DNA from 2 places in the Gryllotalpicola kribbensis genome. Region 2 is predicted to be linked to the other one. Evidence: predicted binding sites of a transcription regulator. Region 2 holds the regulator's gene; the other holds the start of a gene.
What was found. Region 2 encodes HspR, which represses chaperone genes until heat shock. Its sites were predicted from a motif close to AAGTTGAGTCNNNNNGACTCAACTT; they were not measured.

Region 1: the regulator HspR is predicted to act here: its motif matches at 2,558-2,582, upstream of ABD716_RS01625 (Hsp20/alpha crystallin family protein).

Annotation. Positions count from the first base shown of each region.
Region 1 covers NZ_BAABBX010000002.1:78,038-88,703, forward strand. The annotation lists gene ABD716_RS01610 (APC family permease) at 1-1,085, shown strand, start outside; gene ABD716_RS01615 (alpha/beta hydrolase) at 1,054-1,989, opposite strand; gene ABD716_RS01620 (hypothetical protein) at 2,033-2,449, opposite strand; gene ABD716_RS01625 (Hsp20/alpha crystallin family protein) at 2,611-3,063, shown strand; gene ABD716_RS01630 (NADP-dependent oxidoreductase) at 3,132-4,088, opposite strand; gene ABD716_RS01635 (S9 family peptidase) at 4,186-6,336, shown strand; gene ABD716_RS01640 (hypothetical protein) at 6,371-7,027, shown strand; gene ABD716_RS01645 (6-phosphofructokinase) at 7,244-8,269, opposite strand; gene ABD716_RS01650 (CYTH domain-containing protein) at 8,310-8,945, opposite strand; gene ABD716_RS01655 (hypothetical protein) at 9,026-9,262, shown strand; gene ABD716_RS01660 (DEAD/DEAH box helicase) at 9,275-10,666, opposite strand, start outside.
Region 2 covers NZ_BAABBX010000015.1:574,956-585,621, forward strand. The annotation lists gene ABD716_RS12155 (DEAD/DEAH box helicase) at 1-903, opposite strand, end outside; gene ABD716_RS12160 (hypothetical protein) at 945-1,427, opposite strand; gene ABD716_RS12165 (hypothetical protein) at 1,449-1,928, opposite strand; gene ABD716_RS12170 (heat shock protein transcriptional repressor HspR) at 2,017-2,442, opposite strand; gene ABD716_RS12175 (DnaJ C-terminal domain-containing protein) at 2,466-3,464, opposite strand; gene ABD716_RS12180 (nucleotide exchange factor GrpE) at 3,590-4,276, opposite strand; gene dnaK (molecular chaperone DnaK) at 4,281-6,146, opposite strand; gene ABD716_RS12190 (PadR family transcriptional regulator) at 6,394-6,768, shown strand; gene ABD716_RS12195 (permease prefix domain 1-containing protein) at 6,765-8,126, shown strand; gene ABD716_RS12200 (MFS transporter) at 8,391-9,788, opposite strand; gene ABD716_RS12205 (alpha/beta hydrolase) at 9,935-10,666, opposite strand, start outside.

The DNA.
Region 1 (10,666 bases), on a different contig from region 2:
TCACGTCGAGCCTCGCGACGACGCTGCTCATTCCCCAGAAGGCCTTCCAGGCGGGCGGCCCGGCGAACGGCCGCGCCCTGGCCTATCTCGCGCACGAGTACCTCGGGCCGGCGTTCGGCAGCGTCTACGACCTGTCGACCATCCTCATCCTGTGGTTCGCCGGGGCATCCGCGATGGCCGGCCTGCTCAACCTGGTGCCGCGCTACCTGCCGCGCTACGGCATGGCGCCGCAGTGGGCGAGCGCGGTGCGCCCGCTCGTCGTCGTGTTCGCCCTGATCGGCTTCCTGATCACCCTGGTCTTCCGCGCGAACGTCGACGCGCAGGGCGGGGCGTACGCCACGGGCGTGCTCGTGCTGATGTGCTCGGCCGCCCTCGCGGTGACGATCTCGGCGTTCCGCCACCGGCAGCGCGCACGGATCTGGTCGTTCGGCTTCGTCACCGTGGCGTTCCTGTACTCGACGGTCGTGAACGTCATCGAACGGCCGGACGGCGTGCGCATCGCCGCGCTGTTCATCCTCGCGATCCTCGTCATCTCGCTCGTCTCGCGCGCCAAGCGCTCGTTCGAGCTGCGAGCCTCAGACGTGACCTTCGACGCCGTCGCCGAGGCGTGGCTGCTGGAGGACGCCGAGGACGAGTCCGGTGTGATCCGCATCGTCGCGCACGAGCCGGGCCCCGACACGAAGGACGAGTACAGCGCCAAGAGCAAGTCGGAGCGCTACTTCAGCCACATCCCGCAGGGCGCCCGGCTGCTCTTCATCGAGGTGCTGCCGAAGCCGCGCGTGCAGCAGGACGCCTCCGACTTCGTCGAGCCGCTGCTCGTGCGGGGCGTCGAGAAGCACGGCTACCGCGTGCTGCAGCTCGAGAGCATCTCGGTGCCGAACGCCATCGCCGCGGTGCTGCTCGAGATCCGCGAGCTGACCGGCATCGTGCCGAGCATCTACTTCCAGTGGAACGAGGGCAACCCGATCTCGAACATGGCGCGCTTCCTGCTCGACGGCACCGGCGAGATCGCGCCCGTCACGCGCGAGGTGCTGCGCGAAGCCGAGAAGAACCCTAAGCGTCGGCCGATCGTACACGTGAGCTGACCTGCCCGATGAAGTGCTGGAGGCGCTCGTACACCTCGACCGACTCGGGGTGGCCGGCGTCCTGCTGCCACGTGTGCTCGGTGTTGCGCGCGTCCCAGCCGTAGCTGACGAACTCGACTGGGATGCCCGCGCGCTCCGCCGCCTTCACGAAGTTGACGTTCGCGCGGTAGAAGATGTCACGCTCGCTGGTCGTGACGAGCACCGGCGGGAAGCTTTCGTCGACCCATTCGATGGGACTCAGCCAGCGCGATGCTCGCTGCAGCGACGCCGGCTTCATGCGGTGCCTGCGATAGCCGGGAAGCAGCATGCGCACGAAGTCGTGGCTCATGATGAACCCCGGCTCGAAGACGACGGAGAAGTCGACCGCGCCGCAGTGCAGCACCAGGCCGCCGAGCTCCTCGCGGGTGACGGCGGGGCGCAGGCGGAAGTGCGAGGCCAGCTCGGGCCGGGTCGTGGTCGCGCCGAGCAGGGCGGCGATCTGCGCCCCGGCGGAGTCGCCCCCGAGCACGATCGTGCTCGGGTCTCCGCCGTGCTCGGCGATGTGGGCGACCACCCAGCGCAGCGCCTCGTTCGCGTCGTTCAGCATGTGCCGCATGCCGAAGCCGCCGCCGCGCAGTCCGGCGCGGCGATAGTTGACGTTCACGACGACGATGCCGGTGGCCGCCTGCACGGCGCAGTACTTGGTGAGCGCCGACTTGTCGCCGCTCGTCCAGCCGCCGCCGTGGAAGTAGACGTACACCGGGAGCGCCGCGGTGTCTCCGGCTTCGCGATGCGGCGTCAGCACGTCGAGCCGGTGACCGGGGTGGCCGTCGCCGACGTAGTCGACGTCGAGGAGGTAGTCGACCGTGCTCACCGGCGTCGCGTTGAGCTTGCGCGACTGCCACGGCGCGAAGGGCAGCATCATGGCGGTCCATAGCCAGGGACCGACCGGGAAGGGCGCCGAGCGGCTACCGGAGCGCCGTGACATCGATCAGCGCCAGAAGAGCGAATGCATATGCGGATGCCGCGTCGGCGGCCTCGAAGTCGTGGTCTGCGCCACCGCTGTGCGTCGTGACGCGCCAGGCGCCGTCGGGACGCGCGGTCAGTGCCCGGAACGCGCCGCCGAGGCGCTCGCGCAGCTGATCCTCGCGAGGCAGCCACAGCGCCTGCTCGAGCGCGACGGAGTCGAGCGCCCACTCGGTCGTTCCGTTGAAGCCGAGGATCGTGCCTGTGTCGAACTCGTGCGGCTCGATGGTCATGTCCGAGACGGTGAACGTCTCGTCTGAGGCGAATTCGGGGCCTTCGATGCGGAAGAAGTCGCCCGGAGCGGGATGCCATTCCAACCCGGCATCCCGCAATTGCCGAGCGAGTGAGCTTCCGATCACACGCTCATTATGACCCCGCGAAACCGACCGGGAGCCGGGTGCCCGCTGAACGTCGGGTATGGCGGAATGGATCTGGCACTCTCGGTGTTCGAGTGCTAATGTCAGTCCTAGTTGAGTCGAGGTGGCTCAACCTTGGGACTACAGAGAAGGAGCTGATTCACATGGCAATGAACTTCGATCCCTTCCGCGAGTTCGACCGCCTGGCGGGCTCGTTCCTCGACCGCCCCGCCGGCCCGCGGCTCATGCCGATGGACCTCTACAAGGACGGCGAGACCTACGTCCTGTCTGCTGACCTGCCGGGCATCGACCCGGGCTCGGTCGACATCGACGTCGACGGCCAGCTGCTGACCATCCGCGCCCAGCGCACGCTGGCGACGGGCGAGGGCGTCAAGTGGCTGACCCGCGAGCGCCAGGGCGGCACGTTCCTGCGCCAGCTGAGCCTCGGCCAGGGCATCGACACCGAGAACATCACCGCCGACTACTCGAACGGCGTGCTCTCGATCACGATCCCGATGAGCGAGAAGGCCAAGCCGCGCAAGATCGCCGTGAGCTCGCGCGCCGAGACGACGCACCCCGCCGTCGAAGAGGCGCACAGCGAGCCCGCTGGCGCATAAGCACGGAAGCAGAAGGACCCCGGTTCGCCGGGGTCTTTCTCGTATCGGGGGCGGATGCCTCGCCTGCGCTACCTCGTCACCGCGACGAGCTTGCCGCGCACGTGGCCGGTCTCGAGGCGCGCGTATGCCTCGGCGAGCCGCTCGATCGGGTAGATCGCCTCGATCGGCACCGTGACCTGCCCGTCGGCGACGAGGCGCACGATCTCGCCGAACTGCTCCATCGTCGCCTGCGGGTTGCCGACGCCCTGTGCGCCGCGATGGCCGCGGGCGGCGATCGTGTTGATGCGCTCGAGCGGCACGCCCAGGGCGAGCGCGGCGTCGACCGAGTCGGGCCCGTTGTTGTCGAGCGCGGCGGTGAAACCCTGGGGCGCGGCATCCCTCAGCCTCTCGACCAGGCCGTCGCCGTAGGCGACGGGCGTGACGCCCAGCTCGCGCAGGAACTCGTGGTTGCGCTCGCTCGCCGTGCCGATCACGGTCGCGCCGCGGAGAACCGCGAGCTGCGCCGCGATCACGCCCACTCCCCCGGCGGCGGCACTCACGAGCACCGTATCGCCGGGGCCCGCGCCGACACGGTCGAGTGCCGCGATCGCCGTGCGCCCTGCGACCGGCAGGGCCCCTGCCGTGTCGTAGTCGAGCGCCTCTGGCTTCTCGATGAGGACGCCGTCGCGCTCGGCATCCGCGCCTTCTGCGGCGATGATCACGAAGTCGCCGATCGCGCGGTGGCGGCGCCCGCCGAGCACGGCCTCGCCGAGCCTAAAGCGGGTGACGCCCTCGCCCACCTCGTCGATGTCGCCCGCGAAGTCGAACCCCACCCCCGTGCCACCAGGCGTCGCGGCCGGGTCCGTGATGCCGTAGTTGGCCGCGGACTGCGCCGAGTGCATGATCTTGTAGTCGACCGGGTTGAGCCCGTTGGCGCACACGTGCACGCGCACCTCGCCCGGGCCGGGGTGCGGGGGCTCCTCGTCGACGATGCGCAGCACCTCTGCCGTCGGGCCGAATCGGTCGAATCGCGCAAATCGGGCCATAGAGCCAGCCTCTCATCTTGCGGCGGGCGGGTGCGGCGCCCGGCCGCCTGGACCGCCGCGGCGGCCTCCTCGCCGATCGTGGCCTAGCGTGGTGAGGGTGACCGACAACGCACCCGTTGCCAAGAGGATCCCGACCGAGCGCACCTTCCACGGCGACACCGTCGTCGACGACTACGAATGGCTGCGCGCCAAGGACGACCCCGAGGTGATCGCGCACCTCACCGCAGAGAACGCCTACGCCGAGGCGCGCAACGCGCACCTCGCGGGCCTGCGCGAGACGATCTTCGACGAGATCAGGTCCCGCACCCTCGAGACCGATCTCAGCGTGCCCGTGCGCGAGGGCGCGTGGTGGTACTACTCGCGCTCGTTCGAGGGCAAGCAGTACGGCGTGCAGTGCCGCGCGCCGATCGCCGGCCCCGACGACTGGACGCCGCCGCAGCCGGCCGAGGTGTCGGCCGAGGTGCCCGCCCTGCCCGGCGAGCAGGTGCTGTTCGACGCGAACCTCGAGAGCGAGGGTCACGAGTTCTTCTCGCTCGGAACGTTCGACGTGTCGGCTGACGGAGCTCTGCTCGCGTACGCCGTCGACGTCGAGGGCGACGAGCGTTACCTCCTCCGCGTGCGCGACCTCGCGACCGGCGCCGACCTCGACGACGAGGTGCCCGGCACCGCCGCCGGCGCCTTCTTCAGCCCCGATGGCCGCTTCGTGTTCTACACCACGGTCGATGACGCCTGGCGCCCGGACACCGTCTGGCGGCACGCGGTCGGCACGCCGGCATCCGCCGACGTGAAGGTCTTCCACGAACCGGACGAGCGCTTCTGGGTGGGCGCCGGCCTCACCCGCAGCCGGCGCTTCATCGAGGTGGGCGCGTCGTCGTCGATCACGAGCGAATCCTGGCTGATCGATGCGGATGACCCGACCGCCGCGCCCCGCATCGTGTGGCCGCGCCGCGAGGGCGTCGAGTACTCGGTCGACCATGCCGTCGTCGGCGGCGAGGACAGGCTGCTGATCCTGCACAACGACGGAGCCCTCGACTTCGAGCTCGTCGACGTGCCGGCATCCGACCCCACCGCGACGCCACGCGTGCTGATCGCGCATGATCCGGCCGTCCGCCTCGACGACATCGATGCGTTCGCCGAGCGCGTCGTCGTCGAGTATCGGCGCGAGGGTCTCACCCGCCTGGGCCTGCTGCCGATCACGGAGGACGGCTACGGCGCACTGACCGAGGTGCCCTTCGACGAGCCCCTCTACACCGTGCGGGCCTCGGGCAACCCCGAGTGGGAGCAGCCGACGATCCGGCTCGGCTATGGGTCGCTGGTGACGCCTTCGACCGTGTACGACCTGGTTCCTTCGACGGGCGAGCTTCGGATGCTCAAGCAGCAGCCGGTGCTCGGCGGCTACGACCCTGCGCGCTACGAGCAGCGGCGCGAGTGGGCCGTCGCCCCCGACGGAACGCGGGTGCCGATCTCGCTCGTGTACCGCCGGGACCTCGTCTCGCCGGGTGCCGCGCCGGCACCGCTCGAGCTGTACGGCTACGGCTCGTACGAGCACAGCATCGATCCCGCATTCAGCGTCGCCCGCCTGTCGTTGCTCGATCGCGGCGTCGTGTTCGCGATCGCGCACGTGCGCGGCGGCGGCGAGCTCGGCCGCTCCTGGTACGAGAACGGCAAGAAGCTCGCGAAACGCAACACCTTCACCGACTTCGTGGCGTGTGCGCGCCATCTCGTCGACACGGGGTGGACGTCGCCCGACCGAATGGTCGCCGAGGGCGGCAGTGCGGGCGGCCTGCTGATGGGAGCGGTCGCCAACCTCGCACCCGAGCTGTTCGCGGGCATCCTCGCCGACGTGCCGTTCGTCGATGCGCTCACGTCGATCCTCGACCCGTCGCTGCCGCTCACCGTCATCGAGTGGGACGAGTGGGGCGACCCCCTGCACGACGCCGAGGTGTACGAGTACATGCGCTCGTACACGCCGTATGAGAACGTGCGAGCGGATGCCGCATATCCTCCGATCCTCGCCGTGACCAGCCTCAACGACACCCGCGTGCTCTATGTGGAGCCGGCGAAGTGGGTCGCTCGTCTGCGCGCGCTGGGCGCCGATGCGCTGCTGAAGATCGAGATGGTCGCGGGCCACGGCGGCGTCTCTGGCCGCTACAACGCGTGGCGCGAGCGCGCGTGGGAACTCGCCTGGCTGCTCGACCGCCTCGGCCTCGCGCCCGCTGAGGATCCCGTCAGAGCTGTGGAAAGCTGACGCGCCGGCCTGCAGAGCACGCCACAGTGAACGGATGCCCCGCGCTGCGACTCGCTCTCTGTTGTGTTCTTTCGGCCACATCGCCACGCATGCCGAACTCCTCGAGGAGTTCGACGGCCAGGAATCTGCGATCCTCCCCTTTCGCATGAGCTACGGACGCTCCGAGCTTCTGCGGATGGGGGTTTACGTCTGCACCCACTTGACCGATCTCGAAAGGCTCGCGGCATGGTGCGGCGGGCAGCTCGACTGCGTCACGGTTCTGGCCGAGAGCGGGTTCTCAGTCGGCGACGGCGGTGAGCCGCACCTGAGGCTGCGGCGCGGTCAAGGTGGCGCTTCGGGCCGCCGACGCGCGGACGCGCCAATGGCGCACGTGCACTGGAGCAGGTTGCGCACGCCGGTTCCGTCGCGTGAGCAGGCAAAGCGCCTGGCGCGCTCAGGCGGACAACCGGATCGCCTGCGGGTTCCCCCGCGTGAAGCTCTGCGCCAGGCGATGACGACGTGCTTGAGCTATGCGGAGAGCGCGCAGCTGCTGGAGGCGATGTCTGAAGCCGGATTCCCGGCGGAGGACATCGCCCACGCCATCGCTGCTGCGCCGCGACGCGTCCACCTCGCCCTGCGGCGCCTGGACGCGGTTCCAGCGCCGGTCCGAGACGTCCTGTCGGATTCATATGAACGAGAGAACCACTTCTGAGCGCGACAGAACCATTGGTGCTCCAGCAGAACCATCTCTAGCGATAAGCACACCATTGGTGCTGCCGTGGATCCGTTGGCGCTTGTCGAGAACCAACGGCGCAGGCGCGGAACCAACGGTGCTCGGCCAGCACCAATGGTTCTGGGGTGCGAAGAAAAGGTTCTCTCGTTCAAGTGGAACGAAGGGGACGGCCCGAGGCGGAGCGCCGGAAGACGGTCAGCCGAAGAGGAGGGCCGCCTCTTCCCAGCGGCGGCGCGGGACCGAGTTCAGGCTGCGGGTCGCCTCGGTGATGCTGACGTCGACGACGTCCGTGCCGCGCAGAGCGACCATCGTGCCCCAACGCGCTTCGGTCACGGCATCCACCGCCGCCATCCCGAAACGGGTCGCCAGCACCCGGTCGAAGGCACTCGGCGCACCGCCGCGCTGAATATGCCCGATCACCGTCGCGCGCGACTCGATGCCCGTGCGCTCCTCGATCATCGGCGCCAGGATGTCGGCGATGCCGCCGAGCAGCGGGCGCCCGAAGGGGTCCAGGCCCTTGTGCGAGTGCGCGCCGTCCATCGTCGGCAGGTGGAAGCCCTCGCTGACCACGATCACGGGGGCGCGGCCGCGGTCGCGCACCGACTCGACCCATTCGCAGATCTGCTCGATCGTGGTGCTCACCTCGGGGATCAGGATGGCGTGCGCGCCCCCGGCCATCCCCGCGTGCAGGGCGATCCAGCCGACGTAGCGGCCCATCACCTCGACGACCATGCAGCGCTGGTGGGACTCGGCCGTGGTGCGCAGGCGATCGATCGCCTCGGTCGCGATGCCGACCGCCGTGTCGAAGCCGAAGGTGTAGTCGGTTGCCTGCAGGTCGTTGTCGATCGTCTTCGGGACGCCGACGATCTTCAACCCGTCATCGGAGAGGCGCCGCGCGGCAGCAAGCGTGCCTTCGCCGCCGATCGCGATGATCGCGTCGATGCCGTTCTTATCGAGCACCTTCTGGATGTTCTCGGGGCCGCCGCCCGCTTCGTAGGGGTTCGTGCGACTCGAGCCGAGGATCGTGCCGCCCTCTTTCGAGAGGCCGCGGACGCGGTGGCGGGGCAGCTCCATCAGGTCGCCCTCGACGACGCCCTTCCAGCCCCACTTGAAACCCAAGAAGTCGTGGCCGTACACGCGGTCCCCCTTGAGCACGGCACCCCTGATGACCGCGTTGAGCCCAGGGCAGTCTCCACCGGAGGTGAGAATTCCGATTCGCATGGCAGCTCCTTCTGCTTGGAGACTATCGATCGATCGGCCCCTAGCGGGACAGTCCCAGCGCCCTCGCGAGCTTTGAACCGGATGACGGAGGCTGCGCCCCCGCCGCGACGAGCCGCTCTTCGACCGCATCGAGCAAGGCCGCGCGATCGGATGCCTCGCCCGCGCTCCCGCCCGGAAGAAGCTCGACCTCCCACTCCTGCCAGCGCCGTTCCGTTCCGCTCGTCGGCCCCTCGCGCAGGTCTGTGGCCACGACGTGATCGTCGGCGAGCTCGATGAGGGGCTCGCCGGCGCTGTCGCGCAGCACGGTCGCGATCCGGTGATTGCGAATGCGCGCGATCGGTACGAGCCGTGCATCGCCCACGAGCTCGGCCAGCGCCGCGCGCACCTCGTCAGGGATCGCCTCGCCCTCACCCGGCTCGAACTGCTGCTCGCGCCGGCCTTCGGCGAGCGGCGGCCACTTGATGTGCCAGCCGGCGTCGTGCCCGCCGAGCCGTCGCCGCACGGCCACGCGTGCGTTCGCGAGCGTCAGCTCGGGGGTGTCGAAGTACGTGGCGTCGAGGTCGAACGCATCCGGAGCGTCGGCGGACGCGACCCGCGCGACACCGATCAGCGACGGCATCCGCGCCTCGTCATCGACGTCGTACTTGCGCTCGATCTCGACCTCGCCACCACTCATGTGAACAGTTTGGGCCATGCCGTCGGCGGAACCGGAATCGGGTATTGGCCTGCCGCAGGGCCCGGCGTACCCTGCATCCCATGAGCGACAGCCGACCCAGCGAATTCGACGAGGACGACGTCGATCTCGAGGACGAGGCTCCCGAGGACGTCGAGGACTACGAGCCCGAGGTGGAGAGCTACGACGAGGACGACATCGACCTCGACGACGACTTCGAGTCCGACGAAGAGGTGTTTCCCGACGACGAGCGCCCCACCGGCTATGACGATGAGCTCGACGAAGAAGACGAGGAATTCGACGACTTCGACGACGAATAGCGCCGACTGCGGCTAGTTGAGCGCGTCGCGCAGCAGCCCGACCAGTGCGTCGAGCTGAACGGATGCCTCGGAGCCCGGCTCGACGTCGATGCCGTCGAGCGCCCGCAGCGCAAGGCCCTGCTTGGCGTCGATGAGCTCGGCGATCTTCGAATCGATCGTCTGCGCCGCGATGATGCGCCACGCGGTGACGGGCTCTTCCTGGCCGATGCGGTGCACGCGGTCGATCGCCTGCGTCTGCTCGGCGGACGTCCACGACAGCTCGGCGAGCACGACGTTCGACGACACCTGCAGGTTGATGCCGACGCCGGCCGCGGTGAGCGAGCAGACCACGACGGAAACCTCGGGGTCGTTCTGGAACGCGTCGATCGCCTTCTGGCGCTCGATGGCGCTCTGGTCGCCGCGGATCGAGACCGCCCCCAGCTCGCGGGCCGCGAACAGCGCCTCTGCCTGATCCATGACGTCGATGTGCTTGGCGAAGAAGACGACCTTGCCGGTCGAGCGGGCGAGCTGCGCCGCGTAGTCGGCGGCGAGGCCGGCCTTCGCCTGGCCGATGCGGCGGACCATGGTGAAGACGTTCTCGCCGGTCTTCGCCCCCTTCGACTCCTCGAGCTCCGCGTGGGCCACGACCCTGATGAGGTGCTCGCGCCGGGCATCCGTGCCGCCTTCGACGCCCTCGCCGACGCCGGCCGCGAGCGCGCGCTCATAGCGCGCCACGAGGCGGGCCGCGAGCTCGCGCTCGGCCGCCTTGATCGAGCGGCCCAGCTCGTCGTCGAGCTCGACGGGCATGTCGACGATGCGCCGCGACGGCAGGTCGGCGGCGACGTCGATCTTGCGGCGGCGCACGATGCCGAGGTCGATCACGATCTCACGGGCCTCGGGGTAGAACTCGTGATCGGCGGGCGTCAGGCCGGTCTCTTCGAGGCGGTCCATGAGCTCGCGCGTGGGCTTGGTGCCGTCGATCCAGCCGAGGAACTGCCAGATGGCGCGGAAGTCGTCGATGTCGTTGATGAGCGGGGTGCCGGTGAGCGCGATGAGCAGCGGCTCGCCGCCCGGTGCGGTCTTGCGGATCGTGTCGGCGAGCGCCAGCACGTGCTGCGAGCGCTGGGAGTGCAGGTTCTTGATGAAGTGCGCCTCGTCGACGACCATGCCCTTGAAGCCCATCTGGGCGATCCAGGACAGGTGGCGGTCGAGCACCTCGTAGTTGACGACGACGATGTCGGCGAACGCGTCGAGACCGGCTCCGTCGCCATGGATGACGGTCGCGCGGCGCTGCGGCGTCCACCGCTCGACCTCGCGCGCCCAGTTCATCTTCACGACGTTGGGGACGACGGCGAGCAGCGGGTATGCCCCTGCGACGGATGCCGCGAGCAGGGACTGCGCGGTCTTGCCGAGGCCCGGCTCGTC
Region 2 (10,666 bases):
CTCTTCGAGGCGGCCGACGAGCTCGGCGGCCCCCGCGCGTGCGACCGACCCGTTCAGGCCGACCAGCTCGATGCCGCGCGTACGGGCGTCATCGAACAGGCTCCACAGCAGCGGGCTCTCGAACTCGTCGAGCACGAGCCGCTTCGCGTCCTGCCCGATGTAGCGAGGCTGGCTGGCGCGCGCGAGCGCAGCGAACTCGCCGAACCAGCGGGCCTGGTGCGGGTCGAAGCGGTAGCCGGACAGGTCATAGCCGATCTTCGACCAGTCGGTGTCGGCGGCGACCCAGCCGCGTGCGCCGGGGGTGGCGATGCGCATCGTGACGACGAGCAACCCGCTCGACTTCGCGGTGGCCGCCTGGGTGGTCTCGTTGGCGTGCCCCCACCGGCCCAGACTGCGGCGCACGCGCTCGCGCACCTCGAACTGCAGCGCGAGCGGGGGGACGCGCTCGGAGCTCGGCGGGTGCGCGACGGCTTCCGAACCGGCCGCCGCGCCCGAGAGGATGCGGCGCCACTCGGGCGCGCGAGGCGAGGGAGACGCCGCAGCGGTGCCCGTCGACACTCCGGGCTGCAGCGGATTGCGTGCGCCCGGCAGCTCGCGCGCACGTTCCGCGCTCGCCAGCATCAGCGCCGCCGCGTGCTTGCAGCGCGTGCCGATGAAGCACGTGCAGGTCGATGAGATCGGATGCCAGCGGCCGGCCTGCTCGGTCAGGAAGACCTCGCACCGGTACGGCGTCTCTTCCGAGCCGGCGACCGTTCCCTCGAGCACCCGCTGGCCGGCATCCCAGGCGAGTCGATGAATGGACCCGTCGCGCGCGTACGGGCGGGCACGCTCGATCGCCCCCTCGCCGACGAAGTCGCGCACATAGCTGAGCGCGACGGCGGGGAGTCGCTCGGAGCCAGGCACGCCCACCATGCTGGCACGCGCCGCCGACACTGCGCCGGGCGTCAGCGTCGCGGCGGGAAGACCTCGGGGTGCTCACGCGCGAGCTGCATGACCGCGCCCGGGCGGTATTCGAGCACGTTGGCGAACGCCGCGTACGTCGTGGCGGGCTCGACCGTGCGCACGAGCCGCCACATGCGGCGCTTCGCGCCCCGCTCGGCGCCGAGCGAGCAGTAGTAGAGAACGACGCCGGTCAGCAGCAGCATCGTGCCGAAGAATGCCCCGATGCCGGGGCCGCCCCATGCGATGAGGCCGATGACGACGAGCACGACACCGACCGCCGTTCCCCAGATGAAGAACTGCCCCGCCAGCCCGGCGAGGATCGCCCCGCGCCCGTAGCGCCGCGCGAGACGATCACCGAAGTACGGCGCCCAGTGCCGTCGCCTGTCGCGAGCGTTCTGCCACGTGGTGACGAAGAACAGGCGGAAGATGGTCGGCTGCCCTGCCGCGGGTTCTGGTCGCGCGCCCCCCGGCGCGGAATCCGTCATGCCGCGACTCTATCGACGACATCAGCCGCGCGGCGGGAAGACCTCGGGGTTCGCCTGTGCGATCGCGCGCAGCCTGCTCGGGTCATAGTCGAGGTACTCGTGCAGCTCGCCGCGCGACGCCCGCGGATTCACCGTGCGCAGGTGCGCGAGCAGCTCGGTGACGGCCCCGCGCCGTGAGGCGAGGCCCACGTAATAGAGCACGAGCCCGGTGAAGATCGCGAGCAGTCCGGCGGCCACGCCGATCGGTATGCCTGCGCGGTTGCCGATGGCGAAGGAACCGGCCACGACGAGGACGACGCCGCCGATGAATCCCCACACATAGAACTGGATGGCGAGGCCGAAGAAGAGCGGCATCCGCGCATACTTGCGCGCGAGGCGCGGGCCCATGACCGATGTCCACGTCGATCGCACGCCGCGCGCGTTCGCCACGGGGTGGAGATAGACCGACGGCAGGGTGGCGAGGGCGCGGTAGAACTCGTCATCGTCGGCGGCGTCGGTCATGAGGCGACCCTAGCGGTCGCCGCCGTGGCCCGGCATCCGCACGCTGCGCACAACGCCGCGCGGGCGGGCTCGCGAGCAGGCGGGCGGGTCAGTCCAGCGGGCCCCACGGGCGCCACACGACCACCTGGTCGCGGCGCTCGGTGCGCGTGCCCGCGCGCATCGGCACGACCTCGCCGGTGAGGCCGGAGGCGAAGACGCGGCGGCCCGGCCGCTGCATCAGGGCGTCGGCCAGCGTCGACTCGAGCTCGCGCACCCGCTGCTGCAGCGCGCGCACCTCGTTCTCGAGCGAGAGGACGCGGCGGATGCCCTCGAGCGAGACGCCCTCGGCCGAGAGCCGGGCGATCTCGCGCAGCTGCGCGACGTCGCGCAGCGAGTACCTGCGCGACTTGCCCGCGGTGCGCGTCGGCTCGACGAGGCCGAGGCGATCGTACTGGCGCAGGGTCTGGGGATGCAGCTCCGCGAGCTCCGCCGCAGCGGCGATCGCGAACAGCGGAGTGTCCTGATCGACGTCCATTTCGTGCACCTTGGTTACTTCACTCAATCACGCGCCCGCGTGAGCAGGTCTTCGCGCGGATTCTCCTTCGGAAGCTTGCTCGCGAACTCGAGCAGCGCGTTCTCGGCCTCGGCCGACAGGTGCGACGGCACCGCCACCTGCACGACGGCGAGCAGATCGCCCGTGCCCTTGTCGGTCTTCACGCCGCGGCCCTTGACGCGCAGCACGCGGCCAGAGGGCGTGCCGGGGGCGACCTTGAGCTTCACGGGCGCGCCCTCGAGCGTCGGCACCTCGATCGTCGCGCCGAGCGCGGCCTCGACGAAGGTCACCGGAACGTTGACGCGCAGGTTGAGCCCGTCGCGCTCGAAGACCGGATGCTTGCGCACGCTCACATGGAGGATCAGGTCGCCGGCCTCGCCGCCGTCGGGGCTCGGGTAACCGCGACCGCGCAGACGGATCTTCTGCCCGTCGGAGACGCCGGCGGGGATCTTCACCTTGATCGGCTTGCCGCCGGCTCCGCTCAGGCTGAGCGTCTCGCCGCGCGTGGCGGCGAGGAAGTCGAGCGTCGTCGACGCCTCGAGGTTCTGGCCGCGGGTCGGGCCGCCGTAGCCGCGGAAGCCACCGGACGTCTGGCCGAAGCGGCCGCCGCCGAACAGCCCGCCGAGCAGGTCGTCGTAGTCGGCCCCGCCGGTCTGATAGCTGAAGCCGCCCGTGCGGCCCGGGCCGGCGCCGCCGCCGAACATCGAGCCGAAGACGTCCTCGAAGCCGCCCGCGCCGCCGGAGCCGGGGGCGGTGAACCGCGCCCCGGACCCCATGGCACGGATCTGGTCGTACTCCGCGCGCTGGTCCTTGTCTGACAGCACCGAGTACGCCTCGCTGATCTCCTTGAAGCGCGCCTCAGCGGCGGCATCCCCGGGGTTCGAATCGGGGTGGTACTGCCGCGCGAGCTTGCGATAGGTCTTCTTCAGCTCGGCCTCTGACACGTCTTTGCTGACGCCGAGCACCTTGTAGAAGTCCTTGTCGAACCAGTCCTGACTGGCCAACGCGCCTCCTTGATCGGATGCCGGTGGTCGAGTGGGTCGCCCTGCGACCGTATCGAGACTTTTTCCTGCGTGAGAAGGGTCTCGATACGCTCGCTGCGCTCGCTACTCGACCACCGGGTGAGTGGTTATTCGGATGGGGTGGCGACGACCACGCGCGCCACGCGCACGAGGGTCGAGCCCACGGTGTAGCCGGTCTCGACCACGTCGAGAACGGTCGTCTCGGTCGCGCCGGGGGTGGGCTGCTGGAAGATCGCCTCGTGCTTCTGCGGGTCGAAGACCTCGCCGACCTCGCCGAACGGCTTGACGCCGAGCTTGTCGACGGCGCCGCGCAGCTTGGCCGCGATGGTCTGGAACGCGCCTTCGCCCTCGAGGTCGCCGTGCTTCTGGGCACGGTCGAGGTCGTCGAGCACGGGCAGCAGCACCTTGACCGCGTCGCGCACGGCGCGCTCGCGCACCTGCTCGCGCTCGCTCTCGGTGCGGCGGCGGTAGTTCGCGTACTCGGCGGTCACCCGCTTGAGGTCCGCGAGGTGCTCGGCGCTCGGGTCGGATTCCTCGGCCTCGGCGGCCGCGAGGATGTCCTCGACGAACAGCTCGTCGTCGCCGTTCTCGGTGCCGCCTGCGCCTTCCTGCTGATCGCGTGCCGAACCGGCAGAACCGTCGGCTGCGGCCCCCTCAGGGGACGAGGCCTCGGCCTCGCCCCCCTCGGCTGTCTCAGGCTGGCGCAGCTTCCCGGTCTCGGGGTCGATGCGCCGCTTGTCGCGGACGATCGGCTCCTCGCGCTGTTCGTGCTTGTCGCTGTTCTCGTCCGTCATCGCCTTACTTCTTCTCGTCCTCGTCGTCGACGACCTCGGCGTCGACCACGTCCTCGTCGGAGGCGCCGTCGGCGGAGGCATCCGCGCTCTCGCCCTGCGCACCAGCGGCCTGCTCGGCCTGGCCCGACGCGTAGATCGCCTCGCCCAGCTTCTGCTGGCTCTGCGAGAGCTTCTCGAACGCGGTCTTCACGGCCTCGTCGTCCTCGCCGGCGAGCGCGGTCTTGAGCGCGTCGACATCGCCCTGGACGTCGGACTTGACGTCCTCGGGCAGCTTGTCCTCGTTGTCCTTGATGAGCTTCTCGATCGAGTAGACGAGCTGCTCGGCCGAGTTGCGCACCTCGGCGGACTCGCGGCGGCGCTTGTCCTCGGCGGCGTGCTCCTCCGCCTCCTTGACCATGCGCTCGATGTCCTCCTTCGGCAGCGACGAGCCGCCGGTGATGGTCATCGACTGCTCCTTGCCGGTGCCCTTGTCCTTGGCGGACACGTGCACGATGCCGTTCGCGTCGATGTCGAAGGTGACCTCGATCTGGGGGATGCCCCGGGGCGCCGGCGCGATGCCGGTGAGCTCGAAGGTGCCGAGCGCCTTGTTGTCGCGGGTGAAGTCGCGCTCGCCCTGGAAGACCTGGATCGCGACCGACGGCTGGTTGTCGTCGGCGGTCGTGAAGGTCTCGCTGCGCTTCGTCGGGATGGCGGTGTTGCGCTCGATGAGCTTGGTCATGATGCCGCCCTTGGTCTCGATGCCGAGGCTCAGCGGGGTGACGTCGATGAGCAGCACGTCCTTGCGCTCACCCTTGAGGACGCCGGCCTGCAGGGCCGCGCCCACGGCGACAACCTCGTCGGGGTTGACGCCCTTGTTGGGCTCCTTGCCGCCGGTCTCCTGCTTGACGAGCTCGCTGACCGCGGGCATGCGGGTCGAGCCGCCGACGAGCACGACGTGCGCGATGTCGGAGACCTTGATGCCGGCCTCCTTGATGACGTCCTGGAACGGCTTCTTCGTGCGGTCGAGCAGGTCGCTGGTCATCTGCTCGAACTGCGCGCGGGTCAGGGTCTCGTCGAGGTTGGCCGGGCCGTTCTCGGTGAGCGACAGGTAGGGCAGCTGGATGCTCGTCGACATCGAGGAGCTGAGCTCCTTCTTCGCCTGCTCCGCGGCCTCCTTGAGGCGCTGGAGCGCGATCTTGTCGTTCGCGACGTCGACGCCGGTCGACTCCTTGAACTTCTTGATCAGGTGGTCGACGATGCGCTGGTCCCAGTCGTCGCCGCCGAGGCGGTTGTCGCCGGCGGTCGCGCGCACCTGGATGGTCGAGAAGTCCTCGTCCTTGCCGACCTCGAGCAGCGAGACGTCGAAGGTGCCGCCACCCAGGTCGAAGACGAGGATGAGCTCGTCCTCCTTGCCCTTGTCGAGGCCGTAGGCGAGCGCCGCAGCGGTCGGCTCGTTGATGATGCGCAGCACGTTGAGGCCCGCGATCTCGCCGGCCTCCTTCGTGGCCTGGCGCTCGGCGTCGTTGAAGTAGGCGGGAACCGTGATGACGGCGTCGGTGACCGTGTCGCCGAGGTACTGCTCGGCGTCGCGCTTGAGCTTGGCGAGGATGCGCGCCGAGATCTCCTGCGGGGTGTACTGCTTGCCGTCGATCTCCTTCTTCCAGTCGGTGCCCATGTGGCGCTTGACGGAGGAGATGGTGCGGTCGACGTTGGTCACGGCCTGGCGCTTGGCGGTCTCGCCGACGAGCACCTCGCCGTCCTTCGTGTACGCGACGACCGACGGGGTGGTGCGGAAGCCCTCCGCGTTCGCGATGACGGTCGGCTCGCCACCCTCGAGAACGGCGACCACGGAGTTGGTGGTTCCGAGGTCGATACCTACTGCACGTGCCATGTTGATTGGCCCTCTCTCTTTCACGTTGGTCGAGAAACGCGCGGAGCTTGCGGAGCGCGCGTCTCGAAACCAGAAGTTCGCGTGGGCGACTGGCTTGAGCCGCCCGGACTCAACTTTATCGAGGGGCGGATGCCTGCGCAATCACAGCCTCGAAAACTTGAGTCTGCTCGTATCAACTTCTCAGGGCCGCCGATTCTTCCCATACCTAGATCTGCGAGGTATGGTGTGCGAAGAACAGGAGGCGCGCATGCGACTGGCGAAGGATCTGATGGCGGCGACATCCGCCCCGCTCGTGCTCGCGATTCTCAGCGAGGGCGAGAGCTACGGCTACGCGATCATCGCGCGGGTGCGCGAGCTCTCCGACGGCGAGATCGAGTGGACCGACGGGCTGCTCTACCCGCTGCTGCACCGGCTCGAAGGCGCCGAGCTCGTGGCCTCGCACTGGGGGCTGGCCGAGAGCGGCCGCAAACGCCGCTACTACGCGATCACGGATGCCGGCCGCGCCGAGCTCGCCGAGCACCGCAAGCAGTGGAGCACCGCGGTCAACACCCTGGCGCACGCCTTCGGCGCCGCCGGCCGGCTGTGGCCCGCGTTCGCCCCAGCGACGGCGGTCGCGCGATGAGCCGGGGCGACACCGGCCGGGCCGACGGCCTCGACCCCGAGTCGGCCATCGCCTCGTGGCGGGCATACCTCGTGTCTCGCGGCTCGCTGTCCGACGGCGACGCCGACGAGCTCGAGGACCACCTGTGCAGCCAGATCGACGCCCTGCGTGCGGCGGGTCTCGACGCCGACGAAGCCGTGCTGATCGCGGTCAAGCGCATGGGCCGGCAGGACGAGATCGCGGGGGAGTACGCCCGTGAGAACTCGCGGCGGCTCTGGAAGCAGCTCGTGGTGGCCGGGTCGCCCGCGCGGCCGCGGCGGCTCGACGGCGGGGTGATCATGCTCGCCTTCGCCGTGCTCGCCGCGCTGCTCGCCAAGCTCCCCTGGCTGCTCGGCGCGGCGATCGCCCCGGCGGTGCTCGGCGGTGCCGTGCTCGCCATGGCGACGCTCGCCGTCTCGGTGGCGTGGCGCACCCGGCCGCCGCGCGCCCTCGTCGCGGCATCCGCCGTCGGCTTCGCCGTGATCTTCGTGCTCGCGCTCGCCTACCCGTTCGGCGGCAGGGGCGACACGCTCGTGATCTTCGGGCTGCACGCGCCCATCGTGCTGTGGCTGCTGATCGGCCTGCTCTACGCCGGCGCCGGCTGGCGCACCGCGGCCGGCCGCATGGACTTCGTGCGCTTCACCGGCGAGTGGATCGTCTATCTCGCGCTGATCGCCCTCGGCGGCGGGGTGCTCATGGGCATCACGGCGGCGGTGTTCTCGGCGCTCGGCGCCGACCCGTCGACCGTGCTCATCGAGTGGGTGGCGCCGTGCGGGGCGGCAGGGGCAGCGGCCGTCGCGGCGTGGCTCGTCGATTCCAAGCAGGAGGTCATCGAGAACATGGCGCCCGTGCTGGGCCGCGTGTTCACGCCGCTGTTCACGATCGCCGTGCTGGCGATGCTGGCCGGCGCCGTGGTGACGGGAGGCTTCGGCGCCTATCGCGAGGTGCTGATCGTCGTCGACGTGCTGCTGGTGGTGGTCACAGGGCTCGTGCTCTACGTGCTCTCGGCGCAGCAGCCGACCGCGCGCCCCGGCTGGACGGAGCGCCTGCAGCTGCTGCTCGTGCTCGCCGCCTTCGCACTCAACGGCTTCGCCCTCGCCGCGATGCTCGGCCGCATCGGCGACGGCGGGTTCACGCCGAATCGCGTGGTCGCGCTCGGCGTGAACCTCGTGCTGCTGGTCGGGCTCGCCGGCACGGCCTGGCTGCTCGCTCGCCGCGCATTCCGAGCGGATGCCTCGACCAGACGACTCCTCGCGTGGCAGACCGGCTACCTGCCGGTCTACGGAGCGTGGGCCCTGGCCGCGGCGGTAGTCGTCCCCCCGATCTTCGCCTTCGCCTAGCCCTCCCCCGTTCCCCGTTCCCCTCCATCCACGTCATCCACCTCATTCACCTCATTCACCTCATTCACCCGAGGTGTGAGTTCGGGCCGTCTCTTCGCCGAAAAGGCGACCCGAACTGCCCCGAAGAGTGAGTTTGGGCGGCGCGCCGGGGACGCCCGGGGATGCGCCGGGGAAGCCCGGGGATGCCCGCGGAAGCCCCGGGAGCCCGCGGAAGCTTGGGGATGCCCCGAGACGGGGTGGAACGGCGGGAACGGCGGCGGCGCGTCAGGCCGCGACGGGCTCCGACTCGGATTCCGCGGCGAGCACGGTGGCCTCGTCGCGGCGGTCCTCTGCCCGGCGCCGCGCGACCCGCGCCGCCGCGATCGAGCTGACGAGCGTGATCACAGAGAGCGCGCCGAGCATGACGCCGGGGTGCCACCACGCGTTGTGGCTGGCATCAGCGAGCAGCTGCGTCAGCAGGGGCACGAACCCCGCGAGGGCCGCCGCGATGGCATAGGCCAGAGACAGTGCGCTGTAGCGGATCGAGCGGTCGAAGGCATCCGCCATCAACCCGCCGAGTCCCGACCAGGCGAGCGTCGGCAGCAGGCCGCCGACGACCATCGTGCCCGCGAGGATCAGGAAGGTCGCGCGCGGCAGCAGGGCATACATCGGGAACGCGATCACGAGGGTGGCGGCGGCGCCGATGGCGACGATCCAGGCCGAGCCGATGCGGTCGGCCCACAGCCCGAACAGCGGGATCGCCGCGATCTCGACGAGGCTTCCGATGATCGTCGCGAGGAACAGGGCCTGGGGTGAGAAGCCGAGCACCGAGGTGCCGTAGCTCGTCGTATAGGTGTTCATCAGCGAGTACGAGCCGATGCCGAGCATGGCCGCGCCGACCGCGACGACCAGCATGACCGGCTGGCGGCGGAAGACGTCGAGGACGGGAAGCCGCGTGACCCGCCGGGCCGTCTGGAGCGCGGCGAAGACCGGTGTCTCGGTGATCGTCACGCGCAGATAGAGCGACAGAGCGAGCAGCGGCAGGGCGAACAGGAACGGCAGACGCCAGCCCCAGCCGGCGAGCGCGTCGGCGCTCATGGTGGAGCTCAGCAGCAGGAACAGCCCGCCGACGATGACGGTGCCGATCGGCGAGCCGAGCTGCGGAATCGCGGCGTAGAACCCGCGGCGGCGGGCTGTCGAGTGCTCGACGCCGATGAGGATCGCGCCACCCCACTCGCCGCCGAGCGACAGGCCCTGGATGACACGCAGGGCGACGAGCAGCACGGGCGCCCAGATGCCGATGCGGTCGTAGGAGGGCAGCACGCCGATGAGGGCCGTCGAGACTCCCATGATGCCGACCGTCCAGATCAGGGCGCGGCGGCGGCCGATGCGGTCGCCGAGGTGCCCGAAGACGATCGCGCCGATCGGGCGCACGAGGTACGAGGTCGCGAGCGTGAGGAACGCGGCGAGGGTGCCCACGGCGTGGTTCTCGGCGGGGAAGAACACCGACGCGCTGAACAGGGCGCTGAAGTAGCTGAAGACGTAGAAGTCGTAGGACTCGAGAGAGGTCCCGACGAGTGAGGCGAGCGTGACGCGCGTGGCGACCCGGTCGGAGGCGGAGACAGCAGGGACTGCGGAGGACGCGGAGTTGGCACTTAGCCCCGCGTCAGGAGTTCTGACCATCCCTCCAACCTACGTCGGGGCGCGCACTGGCGCAGACCGGGGCGCCCGGGATTACGCTGCTCGGATCCGCTTCGCGCTGCTCGGATCCGAGGCGCGTGAAGAGGATCCGAGCAGCGCGAGTGGAGGCCGCGACGGCGAGCGGATGCCTACGCCGACAGCACGTCGCTGAGGAACGCCACCGCCTGAGCGATCGCGCCCTTCGCGGCGAAGGTGTCGTGCAGCCCGTTGACCATCACGAAGTCGTGCACGATGCCCTGGTAGCGCACGGCGGTCGTGGGCACTCCGGCCCGGCGCAGCTTGGCGGCATACGCCTCGCCCTCATCGCGCAGCACGTCGGCCTCGCCGGTGATCACCAGCGCGGCCGGCAGGCCCGCGAGCTGCTCGAGCGACGCGCGCAGCGGCGACGCCGTGATCTCGGCGCGCTGCGCCTCGTCGGTCGTGTACTGGTCCCAGAACCACTTCATGCCCTCGCGGGTGAGGAAGTAGCCCTCAGCGAACTCCTCGTACGAGGCAGTGTCGAAGTTCGCGTCGGTGACGGGGTAGAAGAGCAGCTGGCCCTTGATGTCGACCCCGCCGCGCTCTTTGGCGAGCAGCGTCAGCGCGGCGGTCATGTTGCCGCCGACCGAGTCGCCGGCGACCGCCAGCTTCGTGGCATCCAGCCCCTTCGAGGCGCCCGACGCGACGATCCACTGCGCGGTCGCCCAGACCTGCTCGAGCGCGTGCGGGTAGCGGGCCTCGGGCGAGCGGTCGTACTCGGGGAAGACGACCGCGGCGTGAGCGCCGATGGCCAGGTCGCGCACGAGGCGGTCGTGCGTGTGCGCGTCGCCGAAGACCCAGCCGGCGCCGTGCGTGTAGAGGATGACCGGCAGCGAGCCGGT